DNA from 2 places in the Rhizobium sp. CC-YZS058 genome. Region 1 is predicted to be linked to the other one. Evidence: predicted binding sites of a transcription regulator. Region 1 holds the regulator's gene; the other holds the start of a gene.
The links. Region 1 encodes PhoB, which activates phosphate uptake and scavenging genes when phosphate is short. Its sites were predicted from a motif close to TGTCATNNANCTGTCAT; they were not measured.
Positions count from the first base shown of each region.

Region 2: the regulator PhoB is predicted to act here: its motif matches at 3,773-3,789, upstream of U8330_RS00050 (DUF47 domain-containing protein).

Region 1 covers NZ_JAYESJ010000001.1:3,378,248-3,385,399, reverse strand. The annotation lists gene pstC (phosphate ABC transporter permease subunit PstC) at 1-940, shown strand, start outside; gene pstA (phosphate ABC transporter permease PstA) at 937-2,262, shown strand; gene pstB (phosphate ABC transporter ATP-binding protein PstB) at 2,276-3,091, shown strand; gene phoU (phosphate signaling complex protein PhoU) at 3,132-3,842, shown strand; gene phoB (phosphate regulon transcriptional regulator PhoB) at 4,029-4,712, shown strand; gene U8330_RS16185 (GcrA family cell cycle regulator) at 4,815-5,369, opposite strand; gene U8330_RS16180 (aspartate aminotransferase family protein) at 5,858-7,060, shown strand; gene argF (ornithine carbamoyltransferase) at 7,138-7,152, shown strand, end outside.
Region 2 covers NZ_JAYESJ010000001.1:6,785-13,936, reverse strand. The annotation lists gene U8330_RS00075 (LysR family transcriptional regulator) at 1-184, shown strand, start outside; gene U8330_RS00070 (PRC-barrel domain-containing protein) at 266-562, shown strand; gene xth (exodeoxyribonuclease III) at 643-1,413, opposite strand; gene U8330_RS00060 (dihydroxyacetone kinase family protein) at 1,410-3,107, opposite strand; gene U8330_RS00055 (hypothetical protein) at 3,317-3,631, shown strand; gene U8330_RS00050 (DUF47 domain-containing protein) at 3,815-4,459, shown strand; gene U8330_RS00045 (inorganic phosphate transporter) at 4,459-5,463, shown strand; gene U8330_RS00040 (NUDIX hydrolase) at 5,605-6,141, shown strand; gene U8330_RS00035 (branched-chain amino acid ABC transporter substrate-binding protein) at 6,183-7,152, opposite strand, start outside.

The DNA.
Region 1 (7,152 bases):
CCGGGCCCGCAACAGGGTCGAGCGCGTCATCCTCGGCGCCCTCTTGCTCGCCTCCTCCATCGCCATCCTGACCACGATCGGCATCATCGGCTCGATGCTGACCGAGGCGCTGCGCTTCTTTGCCTCCGTCTCGCCGGCCGAGTTCTTCTTCGGCACGGTCTGGGATCCGCGCTTTGCCGCCGCGGGCAACACCGGCCAGGCCGGGCAGTTCGGCCTCCTGCCGCTGCTGGCCGGCACGCTCTACATCGCCTTCGTCGCCATGCTGTTCGCGGTGCCGATCGGCCTCTTCGCCGCCATCTACATGGCGGAATATGCGAGCAACCCGGTTCGCTCCATCGCCAAGCCGCTGCTGGAAATCCTGGCCGGCATCCCCACCATCGTCTACGGCTTCTTCGCCCTCGTGACCGTCGGCCCGTTCCTGCGCGACATCTCGGCCCAGCTGAACGGCCTCGTGACCGGCAATTATACGAGCTTCATCCAGGCCCAGAGCGTGCTGACGGCCGGCATCGTCATGGGTATCATGCTGATCCCCTTCGTCTCCTCGCTCTCCGACGACATCATCACCCAGGTGCCCCGCGCGCTGCGCGATGGCTCGCTCGGGCTTGGGGCGACCCGCTCGGAAACGATCAAGCGCGTGGTGCTGCCGGCAGCGCTTCCCGGCATTGTCGGCGCGCTGCTGCTCACCGCCTCGCGCGCCGTCGGCGAAACCATGATCGTGGTGCTGGCCGCCGGTGTTGCGGCGCGCATGCAGATCAATCCCTTCGAGCCGATGACGACCGTGACCGTCAAGATCGTCAACCAGCTGACCGGCGACCTTGAATTCACCTCGCCGCAGACGCTGGTCGCCTTCGCGCTTGGCATCACGCTCTTCGCCATCACACTCTGCCTCAACATCTACGCGCTCTACATCGTCCGCAAATATCGGGAGCAGTACGAATGACCGATTTCACCCATTCGCTGCCGGGTGCGCCCACCGCGCGTCCCGCCCAGGCCCGGCGCGATATCGGCATCAAGCGCCGCTACGCTTCCGAACGTCGCTTCCGCGCCTATGGCATTGCGGCGATCTGCACCGGCATTTTCTTCCTCTGCCTTCTGCTCTGGACGGTGATCTCCAACGGCTACACCGCCTTCCTGCAGACGACGGTCACGCTGCCGATCACCTTCTCCGAGCAGGTCATCGACCCCAAGAACGAGCGGGCGACCAATCCGGCCAAGCTGATGACGGCGAACTACCCGCTGCTGGTACGCGATGCGCTGGTGGCCAAGCTCGGCATCGATCCGAAGAACCGGGCGGATGTGAAGCTCGCCACCGACATGATTTCGGCGAGCGCCCGCACCCAGCTGCGCGACATCGTCGTCGCCAACCCGGCGATCATCGGCCAGACCATGCCGGTCGCCCTGCTTGCCGAAGGCAATATCGATTCCGCCAACAAGGGGCAGATCGATCTTTCGGTTGCGGAAGCCAACCGCAAGGTCAAGGACAAGCAGGTGGCCTGGATGAAGACGCTCGCCGAGGATGGCGCGCTGACGGCCAACTTCAACACCGGCCTCTTTACCTCGGGTGCGTCCTCGCGGCCGGAGGCCGCCGGCATCGGCGTCGCCGCTTTGGGCTCGCTCTACACGATGATGATCGTTCTGGTTCTCGCTCTGCCGATCGGCGTCGCCGCCTCGATCTATCTCGAGGAATTTGCGCCGAAGAACCGGCTGACGGACCTGATCGAGGTGAACATCAACAACCTCGCGGCCGTTCCCTCGATCGTCTACGGCCTGCTGGGCCTCGCCGTCTTCATCAACTTTGCCGGCCTTCCGCGCTCTGCGGCGCTGGTGGGTGGCCTGGTGCTGACGCTGATGACCCTGCCGACCATCATCATCGCCACACGGGCGGCGCTCAAAGCCGTGCCTCCATCGATCCGCGCAGCAGCCCTCGGTCTCGGCGCCTCGAAGATGCAGACGATCTTCCACCATGTCCTGCCGCTTGCCATGCCGGGCATCCTCACCGGCACCATCATCGGCCTTGCCCACGCGCTCGGCGAAACGGCGCCGCTGCTCCTGATCGGCATGGTCGCCTTCGTGGTCGATTTCCCCGGATCGCCGCTCGAACCCTCCACCGCACTACCGGTCCAGATCTACATGTGGGCCAACGAAGCCGAACGAGCATTTGTCGAACGGACCTCCGGCGCGATCATCATTCTCCTGATCTTCCTGGTGGTCATGAACCTTGGCGCAATCCTGTTGCGGCGTCGCTTTGAGCGTCGCTGGTAGTGAGGTAGAAACGATGAACATGATGACCGAAGCAGCACTCGAGAAGGCAGTGGACCAGAAAATGAATGCGGTGCCCCTGAAAATGGTCGGCAAGGATGTGTCGGTCTATTACGGCGAGAAGCGTGCGCTGTTCGACGTGAACCTCGACATCCGCGAAAACACCGTGACCGCGCTGATCGGCCCTTCGGGCTGCGGCAAGTCCACCTTCCTGCGCACGCTCAACCGCATGAACGACACGATCGACCATTGCCGCGTGACCGGCAAGATCACGCTCGATGGCGGCGATATCTATGATCCTTCGATCGATGTGGTGGAACTGCGCGCCCGTGTCGGCATGGTGTTCCAGAAGCCGAACCCCTTCCCGAAGTCGATCTACGAAAACGTCACCTATGGCCCGAAGATCCACGGGCTCGCCCGCACCAAGGCCGAGTTCGACGCGATCGTCGAGCAGAGCCTGCAGAAGGCCGGCCTCTGGAACGAGGTGAAGGACCGTCTGCACGAATCCGGAACCGGCCTCTCCGGTGGCCAGCAGCAGCGCCTGTGCATTGCGCGTGCCGTCGCCGTCAGCCCGGAAGTGATCCTGATGGACGAGCCCTGCTCGGCGCTCGACCCCATCGCCACCGCCAAGGTCGAGGAGCTGATCCACGAGCTGCGCGCCAATTACACGATCGTCATCGTCACCCACTCGATGCAGCAGGCCGCCCGCGTCTCGCAGCGCACCGCCATGTTCCACCTCGGCAATCTCGTCGAGGAGAACGACACCGACAAGATGTTCACCAATCCGGATGACCAGCGCACCCAGGATTACATCATGGGTCGCTTCGGCTGAGGCCCGTGCCCGCCGCGCCTCTTGAGACAAGGACAGGACCATGGCCAGCCATATCGTTTCCGTTTATGATGAAGACCTGAAATATCTGAGCCGCCGCATTTCCGAAATGGGCGGGCTCGCCGAGCAGATGGTCGCCGAATCCGTGCGCGCCCTCGTCAATGCCGATCTGGGCCTCGCCCAGAAGGTCATTTCCGACGATGTCGTACTCGACGATGCCGAGCGCCAGATCGGCGAAAAGGCGATCGTGACCATCGCCAAGCGCCAGCCGATGGCGGCGGATCTGCGCGAGATCATGGGCTCCATCCGCATTGCCGCCGATCTCGAGCGGGTGGGCGATCTCGGCAAGAACACGGCCAAGCGGGTGATCGCGGTGTCCAGCACCAGCCTGCCGCGCCAGCTCGCCCGTGGGCTCGAACATCTCGCCGAACTGGCGCTGATGCAGCTCAAGGAAGTGCTCGATGTCTATGCCTCGCGCTCGGCCGAAAAGGCCAAGAGCATTCGCGAGCGCGACAGCGAGATCGACGCCATCTACACCTCGCTGTTCCGCGAGCTCTTGACCTACATGATGGAAGATCCGCGCAACATCACCTCCTGCACGCATCTTCTGTTCTGCGCGAAGAACATCGAGCGGATCGGCGACCACGCGACCAACATCGCGGAAACGATCTACTACATGACCACCGGCGCCCAGCCGCTCGGCGAGCGCCCCAAGGATGATTCCGCAAACACGGTGGGTGCGCTCGCCACCTGAGTGATCCGGCTGCCGCGCGCCCCGTGTCTCAGGGCGGTCCCGCCTGCGTTCAACGGCGCTGGCGGCGCGGTACCCTCACTGTGCACTGACCCGCCGGCCTCCGGGGCCGGACAGCAAGAAGGGCCCTTGCGGCCAGTTGTGATCCCCGCACGCCGGACCGCCGGCGCGGGATGGGAGTAGGATGAAATGCAACCCAAGATAGCAGTCGTTGAAGATGAAGAGGCGCTGAGCGTTCTCCTCCGCTACAATCTCGAGGCGGAGGGCTTCGAGGTCGATACGATCGCGCGCGGCGACGAAGCGGAGATCCGCCTGCAGGAGCGCCTGCCGGACCTGCTCATCCTCGACTGGATGCTGCCGGGCGTGTCCGGCATCGAGCTCTGCCGGCGTCTGCGCCAGCGCAATGAAACGGAGCGGCTGCCGATCATCATGCTGACCGCACGCGGCGAAGAGAGCGAGCGCGTCCGTGGCCTGGCGACAGGAGCCGACGATTATGTCGTCAAGCCGTTCTCTACGCCGGAACTGATCGCGCGGGTGCGCGCCATGCTGCGGCGAGCCCGGCCGGAAGTGCTCTCCTCGCTCCTGAAATGCGGCGATATCGAGCTCGACCGCGAGACCCATCGCGTGCATCGCAAGAGCCGCGAGGTGCGTCTCGGCCCGACGGAGTTCCGCCTGCTGGAATTCTTCATGTCCTCGCCGGGCCGCGTCTTTTCGCGCTCGCAATTGCTCGACGGCGTCTGGGGACATGACATCTATGTCGATGAACGCACGGTCGACGTTCATGTCGGCCGGCTGCGCAAGGCGCTGAACTTCGCCAACATGCAGGACGTCATCCGCACCGTGCGCGGCGCCGGCTATTCGCTGGAAGGCTGATCGGACCCTCGGCCGGACGCTTCACACCCCGGCACGAACGAAAAAGCCCTTCCGAACACGAGGCGGGAAGGGCTTCTTCTCATTCGTTTTCCGTTTGCGCACTCAGCGCATGCGGCGGCGCTCGGCAGAGGGCTGGTAGGCGAGGCGGGCATGGAAGGTGCAGTAGGGCGACGTATCCGGCGCATCGTTGCCGCAGAAGTGGAACTCGTCCTTCATCGGATCGCCGATCGGCCATTTGCAGGTCCGGTCGGTCAGCTGCGTCAGCGCCAGCTTGCGCGACGAGGGCGATGCAATGTTGGTATTGGCCGGCTGCTGGGCGTCCTCGAAGAGAGCGACAGCGCGGTCCTGCGTTTCATGGATAACCATCGGGCTGGTGGCGCGGGCTGCCGGACGCGGCGCCACGGCGCGGGGCTGTTCCTGTGCCTGCGTGGCCGGCGCCGCGGAAACCGGACGAACGGGGGTCGCGGGCCGCTTCGGACGCGTAGCCGCCGGCGCGCTGCCGCCCGCCTTGGCACGACCCGGCAGGGACAGGCGATGCACCTTTCCGATCACGGCATTGCGGCTTACGCCGCCGAGCTGCGCGGCAATCTGACTCGCGCTCAGGCCTTCGGCCCAAAGCTTCTTGAGTTTCTCAACGCGCTCATCCGTCCAGTTCATGCTCTCGTGTCTCCCATCCCAGGCATTTCGGAGAGCGAATCCCTCACCGTGTTCCGGAAGCTCCGAAACCACAACGCCTTGACTCTTTTGGTGACTAGGTCCGCCGCATGCGTCTAGCAATTGAGAGTTAACCTAGAGATGGGGTGACTCCGTGACAAGAGTCGCCGGAATCGGCCCGAATCGATTTTTGAGTTTTCCCCAACTTGCTCCGTCGGTGTGATCATTTTGCAAGCCTGTCGGTGATGCGTGACGCGCATGGTTTCATGCGCCGCAAACCTCGACAAAAGCGGGAGTTTTGTTGACAGAAAGGCACGGAATGACAATAGTGCCGCTGCCGCCGCCAAGGCGGCATTTTTCATTGTTCCGGGCCGTTTCGAGCACCGGACGGCCACGCGGAGGTCCGCGCCGGCCGGCAAGGGAAGGCGCCGTTGCTTGAAAGACCGCGTTCAGCGCGCGGCGGTGGCGGCCAAGCGAAGGAGTTCCACGTCATGACCGAGGCCACGCCGCTTTACGACACCTATATGCGTGCGCCCCTCCGCTTCGAGCGCGGCGAGGGGGTCTGGCTGACGACGGAGGATGGCAACCGCTATCTCGATTTCGCGGCCGGCGTCGCCGTCAATTCGCTCGGCCATGCGCATCCGCATCTGGTCGCCGCGCTCAAGGAGCAGGCGGAAAAGATCTGGCATCTCTCCAATCTCTACGAGATCCCAGGGCAGGAGAAGCTTGCGGCGCGTCTGACGGCCAACACTTTCGCAGACAAGGTCTTCTTTACCAATTCCGGCGCGGAAGCCCTGGAATGCGCCATCAAGACGGCGCGCCGCTACCAGTTCTCCAAGGGCCGGCCGGAGCGCTTCCACATCATCACCTTCGAGGGCGCCTTCCACGGCCGGACGCTCGCAACCATCGCTGCCGGCGGCCAGGCGAAGTATCTCGAAGGCTTCGGCCCGAAGACCCCCGGCTTCGTTCAGGTGCCCTTCGGCGATCTGACGGCCGTCAAGGATGCGATCACCGACGAGACGGCGGCCATCCTCATCGAGCCGATCCAGGGCGAAGGCGGCATCCGCCTCGCATCGAAGGAATTCATGCAGGCGCTGCGGCAGCTCTGCGACGAGTTCGGCCTGCTGCTCATCTGCGACGAGGTCCAGTGCGGCATCGGCAGGACCGGCAAGCTCTTCGCCCATGAGTGGTCGGGCGTCACGCCGGATATCATGGCTGTGGCCAAGGGCATCGGCGGCGGCTTCCCGCTCGGCGCCTGCCTGGCAACGGCCGAAGCGGCCTCGGGCATGATCGCCGGCACGCACGGGTCTACCTATGGCGGCAATCCGCTGGCCATGGCCGTCGGTAATGCCGTGCTCGACGTCGTGCTGGCCGAAGGGTTCCTCGAGCATGTGCGCGACGTGGCGCTGGTCTTTCGCCAAGGTCTCGCCTCTCTGGCCGACCGCTATCCCGACGTGATCGCCGAGATCCGTGGCGACGGGCTGATGCTCGGCATCAAGGCCGTGGTGCCGGCGGCCGATCTCCTCAAGGCGATCCGTGCTGAGAAGATGCTGGCAGTGCCCGCGGGCGAAAACGTCATCCGCCTGCTGCCGCCACTGGTCACCAGCGCGGACGAGGCGCGCGAGGGTCTGGCCCGGCTGGAACGCGCCGCCGAGCAGCTGACCCGCGTCGAGCAGCAGCGCGCCAGCGCCTGATCCCAACCAACGGTTTCGTTTTTCCAGGCCGGGCGTTCCGACGCCCGGCATTCCGATTTTGAGAAGGACCGCATTTCATGGCCGAGACCCGA
Region 2 (7,152 bases), 3.4 Mb from region 1:
GGAGCCGCTCGCCAGCGGCCGCCTCGTGCCCCTGCTTGTCGACGAAGGCGCGAGCGAGATCGAGACATCGCTGGTCTGGCCGGACCGAGACTACATGCCGATGCGGCTGCGGATGACGATCGACGCGTTGGTGCGATCGCTCCAGCGTTCATCATCCCCCTCGTCCGCCGTCGCATCGACGTGAAGACGGGCTGAGCGAAAGGTGGAACAGAAGAAGCCGGTGAGGCGTTGCGTATCCGCTAACCAAGAAAAGGAGGAAACGACAATGGATCATAGCAAACATGTTCGCCTGACCGAAACCGAGCTGACCCCGGCCGTACTCGAGGGTGCCACCGTTTATGGAGCGGACGACCACAAGGTCGGCAAGGTGGACCATGTCCATGGCTCCGGCTTCGGCAGCAAGGCCATCATCGATGTCGGCGGTTTCCTCGGCATCGGCGCAAAGCCCGTCGCTGTCCCGCTGAGCGACCTCGATTTCATGCGCGACGAATCCGGCGACGTGCATGCCGTCACGAGCTGGACCAAGGACCAGCTCAAGGACATGCCCGAGCACAAGCACTGATCAGCGTTGTTTGGACCGCATGGGCCCGGCATTGCCGGGCCTTTCGCGTTTCCGGGGCTGGCGGACCGGCCAACCCGGCGTCAATCGATCTCGATCCACACCGGCGCATGGTCGCTGGACTTGGCCCAGCCTCTGACGGTTCGATCGACCCCCGCCGCACGCAGGGACGGCGCCAGATCAGGGCTGAGCAGCAGGTGGTCGATGCGTAGCCCCGCATCGCGGGCATAGCTGTTTCTCAGATAATTCCAGAACGTGTAGATCCGCTCGTCCGGATGAAGATGGCGCAGCGCGTCGGTCCATCCCTGGGCCAGCAGCCTCGCATAGGCTTTGCGGACCTCCGGGCGAAACAGCGCGTCGTCACGCCAGCGCTCCGGCTTGTAGACATCGAGATCGGTCGGCATGACGTTGAAGTCACCGATGAGCGCCACCGGCACCTCCAGCGCCAAAATCTCGGCCGCGTAGGCCTGAAGCCGCTCGAACCACCGCAGCTTGGCGCGAAACTTCGGGCCCGGCGCCGGATTGCCGTTGGGCAGATAGAGGCAGCCGATCAGAACGCCCTGTACTGCCGCCTCGATGTAACGGCTCTCCTGGTCCTCGGGATCGCCGGGCAACCCACGCCGCGTTTCCAGCGGCTCCTGATCGCGGGCAAGGATGGCCACCCCGTTCCAGGACTTCTGGCCCAGCCAGACCGCTCCATAGCCGGCTTTCTCCAAAGCTAGGCGCGGGAAGTTTTCGCCCGCAGCCTTCAACTCCTGAAGGCAGACGATGTCGGGCTTGGCCTCGCCGAGCCAGCGGAGCAGGATCGGCAGCCGGCCATTGATGCCGTTCACATTGTAGGTCGCGATCTTCACCGCGCTCCAGCCCGGCCGATCGCCGCGAGCCAGATGCTCACCGCCACAGCGCCCGCATCCGCATGTCCAAGGGCGCGGTCGCCCAGATAGCTCGCGCGGCCAAGCCGCGGTTTCATCGACGCGGTCGATTCGGCGCCGGCGCGTCCCGCCTCCACGGCCGCTGCCCAGGCAGCGCCGGGCGCGGCGCCGCGGTCAAGCGCAGAGATGAAGGCTTCGGCGGCCGGGCGCAGCCCATCGACCATGGTGCGATCCCCGAGCCTTGCACCGCCGAGCTCGGAGATGGCGTCCACGGCTGCGGCAAAGGCGCGGGCAAGGTCTCTCGCGGACGGTGCCTCATCCTGCGGGAGTGCGCGGGCAGCGCGCATCAAGCCGGTTGCGTAGAACGGGCCCGAACTGCCGCCGATCGCCCGGCGCAACGTCGCCGCCACAGCCAGAAGCCCGTCCGGCACCGTGGGAAAGGCGTCTTTCCCCAAGGCAAGAATAGCCTCCCCGGCCCGCGTCATGCTGGCGCCGAGATCGCCGTCGCCGGTGACGCTGTCGAGTTCGGTCAGCTCCGGCTCGGCCTCGATCAGAGCCTGGGCAACCGTGCGGGCAATGGAATGGAGCTGCGCGCCGGCCGGTGAGATCGAGCCGCCTTTCGGCGGAGCCGGTTGGGCAGGCAGTGGCGCCAGTCTCGGCATCGGGTTGAGCGCGCCGCCGCGCGGCCAGGCCGGCGCCTGCGTTGGCGCATCAAGACGCGCCAGAGCAGCATCGTCGACCGGCAGGACGGAAAGCGAGAAGCCAGGCATGTCCAAGGCGGACAGAAAGGTGCCCGCCCAGGCCCGCTCGACGACCACGCCCGCCGTTGCCAGCCAGGCCAGCGCAGCGCGCGCGACGATCGCCAGTTCCATCAGCGGCGTTGCCCCGAGCCCGTTGACCAGCAGCGCCACATGGCTGCCGGCGGCAAGGCGCCCATCTTCCCGCATGGCGTCCAGAACAAGCCCGACCAAGGCATCGGCCGGGGCGATCGGCATCCGCCGTACACCCTGCTCGCCATGAATGCCGAGCCCCACTTCGATCTCCTGCTCGCCGAGCACGAAGCCCGGCTTGCCGACGGCGGGCAGCGTGCAGGCGCCGAGCGAAATGCCCATGGAGGCGAGGCCCGCAGCCGCCGTTCGAGCGATCTCCGCAACGGCTTCCAGGGGCAAACCCTGTTCGGCGGCGGCTCCGGCCAGCTTGTGAATCAGCACCGTCCCGGCGATGCCCCGCCGGCGTTCGGCGGGCACCGTCTCCCTCAGCGCCACATCATCGGCAACAACCACGACCTCGACCGGAATGCCTTCCGCTCGCGCCAGCTCTGCGGCAAGACCGAAATTCAGGCGGTCGCCGGTATAGTTCTTGACGATCAGCAGGGCGCCGGCTGGTCCGGCCACCGCGCGGATGCCGGCGAGCACGGCATCGGTGCTGGGCGAGGTGAACACATCCCCCGCCACGGCAGCGCTCAAAAGACCCGACCCGACATAGCCGGCATGCGCCGGCTCATGACCACTGCCGCCCCCGGAAAGCACCGCGACCTTGCGGGCCTCAGCAGCCGGGATGTCTGAGCGGATGACGACGCTTTCCTCTGCGAGCAGAACGGCGCCAGGGTTCAGCGCCACCACTCCTTCCAGCATGTCGCGCACGACATGGATCGGATCGTTGATCAACTTCTTCATGAAGGTCTCCTCCTCGCCTGGGCATGCACGCCTCTTCGCGGCCGGGCGTCAAGTCGCAGCCCATGCTCCGCCGACAGCAACGCGGCGCCCCCCTAAACATGTCACGTGCCGTGCAGGAGGCAAGCGCCTCACTTTCGAGACAATCCCCTGTGAAGCGCACGACGCCCCTGCGGGCAATCGACGGAAGACGAACAGAGGGATCTCTCATCATGCGCACTCTCCTGCTGGCCCTGCCCCTGGCAATGACCGTTACCGCTGCCCATGCATCCTCGGACGCCGCCTGGGCGGAGCTCGACCGAAAAGTGACCGCCGCCTGCACCAAGGCCAGTGGCCTGAAGACGCCCAAGGCGTCCCGTCCGGTGCAGTTCGACGACACGCTCGGCAAGGTCGCCGTTCTCGTCAGCGGCGTCTTTCCGCAGAAGACGATGAAGGGTGCCCGCGGCACGATGCTCTGCCTGTTCGACAAGGCGAGCGGCAAGGTCTGGATCGACGAGGCCCAGGGCTGGAGCGCTCCCTCGAACTAAGGGACCAAGGGGGACCGAGCTGCCCTCGGCTCCCTCCCCTGGCGGAACGCCCCGCGCCTTCCGCCATCCATGCAGGATGCAGCGAGGCAAAGCCTGTATCCCCAGAACTTTCGGCTTTCCCAGCGGCGCTTAGCCGCCTATATGACAGTTTTGTGACAGTGCCGAGAGCAAGGGTTTGCGCGCATGATGGGCCTTTTCCGCAAGTTGATGCCGCGTGAAGAGCGGTTCTTCGAGATGTTTGCCGCCCACTCGGCCGTCGTTGTGGAAGCGGCGGAGGCGCTGGCAGCGCTGCTCGAAGGCCGCGATGTCGAGCGCAATTGCGACCGGATCATCGCGCTCGAGGATCAGGCGGACGCCATCACCCGCGATGTTCTTCTGGCCGTGCGTCGCAGCTTCATCACGCCCTTCGATCGCGGCGATATCAAGGATCTCATCCAGTCGATGGATGACGCGATCGACATGATGCACAAGACGGTGAAGACGATCCGCCTTTTCCAGCAGAGCAGCTTCGACCCGCTGATGCGCGAAATGGGCGGCGAGATCGTCAAGGCCGCTCATCTGATCGCGGAAGCCATCCCGCTGCTCGACAAGGTGGGCGCCAATGCGCAGCGTCTTTCCCAGATTTCCGAAACGGTGACCCGCGTCGAAGGCCGTTCCGACGAATTGCATGATCTCGGCCTCAAGGCTCTCTTCACCCACCACGGCGCCAAGGGGGACGCCATGGCCTATCTGATCGGCAGCGAGATCTATGGCGAACTGGAGAAGGTCGTCGACCGCTTCGAGGATGTCGCCAACGAGATCAGCGGCATTGTGATCGAGAACGTCTGATGGATGCGACACTGGCGCTGCCGCTGCTCTTCGCGCTCATCGGGGTCGCGCTGTTCTTCGATTTTCTGAATGGGCTGCATGATGCGGCCAATTCGATCGCCACCATCGTTTCGACCCGTGTGCTGCGGCCGCAATTTGCCGTGGCCTGGGCCGCCTTCTTCAATTTCATCGCCTTCCTGTTCTTCGGCCTGCATGTGGCCGAGACCGTGGGCAAGGGGATCATCGATCCTGCGATCGTCTCCCCGGCGGTCATCTTCGCCGCGCTCATGGGCGCCATCACCTGGAACATCGTGACCTGGGTGTTCGGCATTCCCTCCAGCTCCTCGCATGCTCTCGTCGGTGGCCTCCTCGGCGCAGGCCTCGTGAAGGCGGGCTTTAACGGCGTCGTCTGGGCAGGGTTCCTCAAGACCTTCGGGGCGATCTTCCTGTCGCCGCTGATCGGCTTCCTGCTCGCGCTGGTCCTCGTCCTCGCCGTATCGTGGATCTTCGTGCGCCAGACGCCTTTTGCCGTCGACCGCACCTTCCGTGTCATGCAGTTCGTCTCGGCCTCGCTCTACTCGCTCGGGCATGGGGGCAATGACGCGCAGAAGACCATGGGCATCATCGCCGTACTGCTGTTCAGCCAAGGCTATCTCGGCAACAGCTTCTACGTTCCGTTCTGGGTGGTCATCTCCTGCCAGTCCGCCATGGCGCTCGGCACCCTGTTCGGCGGCTGGCGCATCGTCCACACCATGGGTTCGAAGATTACCCGGCTCAACCCGATGCAGGGGTTCTGCGCCGAAACAGGCGGCGCGCTGACGCTGTTCGGCGCCACCTGGCTCGGCATTCCCGTTTCCACCACCCATACGATCACCGGCGCCATCGTCGGCGTCGGCGCGGCGCGCCGCGTCTCCGCCGTGCAGTGGGGACTGGCGGGCAACATCGTCATTGCCTGGATCGTCACCATGCCCGCCGCGGCAGCCGTTTCCGCCCTCATCTATGCCGTGGTCACGCTGCTTGGCTGAGCGGGCGGCCTGCAGCGGGGGCTTGCCAGGACGAGGGAACGGCAGCACTCTCTCCCGGTCGGAACTGACATGTCGTTCCGCCCGTCCGCTGCGGTCGGGGACTGGAGGAGATGCATCCAATTCCGGCGGAGGCCGACGGAAATGATGGAGTCGCTCCCTTCCGGATTGACCTTCGGCAAGAAGAAGGCGCGCGAGGGCGAAAAGGGCCGCGACCGGCCTTTGCTGAAGCAACTGGCCGCAAACCCCGACAAGCTCTTTTCCGGCGCCTTTCGCCAGCAATATGGTGCTTTGTGCTTCCGCTATAAAAAGAGCGAAGCCGAGATCGAAATCCTTCTCGTGACCACGCGGGAGAGCGGGCGCTGGATCCTGCCGAAGGGCTGGCCGATGAAAGGCAAGACCCCGCACAGGGCCGCGGCACTCGAAGCCTGGCAGGAGGCGGGTGTGCGCGGCAAGGTGCGGCGAAAGCCCGTCGGCCACTACACCTACCTGAAGCTCTTCGACAATGGCGAGGTTGCGCCCTGCATCGTCGATCTGTTCCAGATCGAGGTGCGGGAATCGCGGGACGACTTCAAGGAAAAAGGGCAGCGGATTCTCGCCTGGGTCAGCCCGGACGAGGCGGCGCGCCGCGTGCGCGAGATCGAACTCAAGTCGCTGCTGGTCGGCTTCACGCCGCAATAGGGACGGCTCGGCTGCAGTCTGCTGCAGCCGAGCCGAGGCGCTTACTTTGCGATCGGCGCGTAGGAACCGTTGCTCCAGCGATTGATATCGTAGCTGGCGTTCTTCAAATCGCCCTTCTCATCAAAGATCACGCTCCCGACCACCGTCTCGACAGGCTGGCCGTTCTTCAAGGCCTTGGCGACCTCGGTCGGATCATCCGATCCCGCACGCTCGACGCCCTGGGCGATTGCCTGGACGACGGCATAGGAGAAGAGCGTGAAGCCTTCTGGCTTGAAGCCGCCGGCCTTAATCTTCTCAACCGCGTCCTTGGCTTCCGGCTTCGCCTGTGGGTCAGACGGGAACACGAAGAGCGTGCCTTCGCCGGCCGGCCCTGCCACCTGCCAGAACTCCGGCGAGGAGATGGAATCCGGCATGATCAGCTGGAACGTGTAGCCCTGCTCGGCTGCCTGACGCAGGATCAGCCCGGCCTCCGGGTGATAGCCGCCGAAATAGACGACATCGACCTTGGCCTCCTTCAGCTTGGTGACGAGGACGTTGTAATCCTTCTCGCCGGCATTGATGCCTTCGGCCATGACTTCCTTCAGGCCGTTCTCGTTCAAGGAGGCGCGGACGACATCGGCGACGCCCTGGCCATAGGCCGACTTGTCGTGCAGCACGGCGACATTCTTGCCGGCATAGGTCTTGGCGATCCACGGCCCGATGAACGCACCCTGCGCATCGTCGCGCGTGTAGAGCCGCATGATGTTCGGCCACTCTTTGGCGGCCGCCTCGTCGGTCAGAACCGGATTCGAGGAGGCAGGGGTCATCATCAGCGTGGCGTTTTCCGCGTAGACGGCAGAGGCGGGGATGGACGAGCCCGAGCAGGCATGCCCGTCGACGAACTGGATCCCGGCCGCGGCGATGCGGTTGGCGACGGAAACCGCCTGCTTGGGATCGCACTGATCGTCCTCGAACTGCAGCGCGATCTTGCGACCCCGGACGCCGCCCTTGGCGTTGATCGCGTCCGCCGCC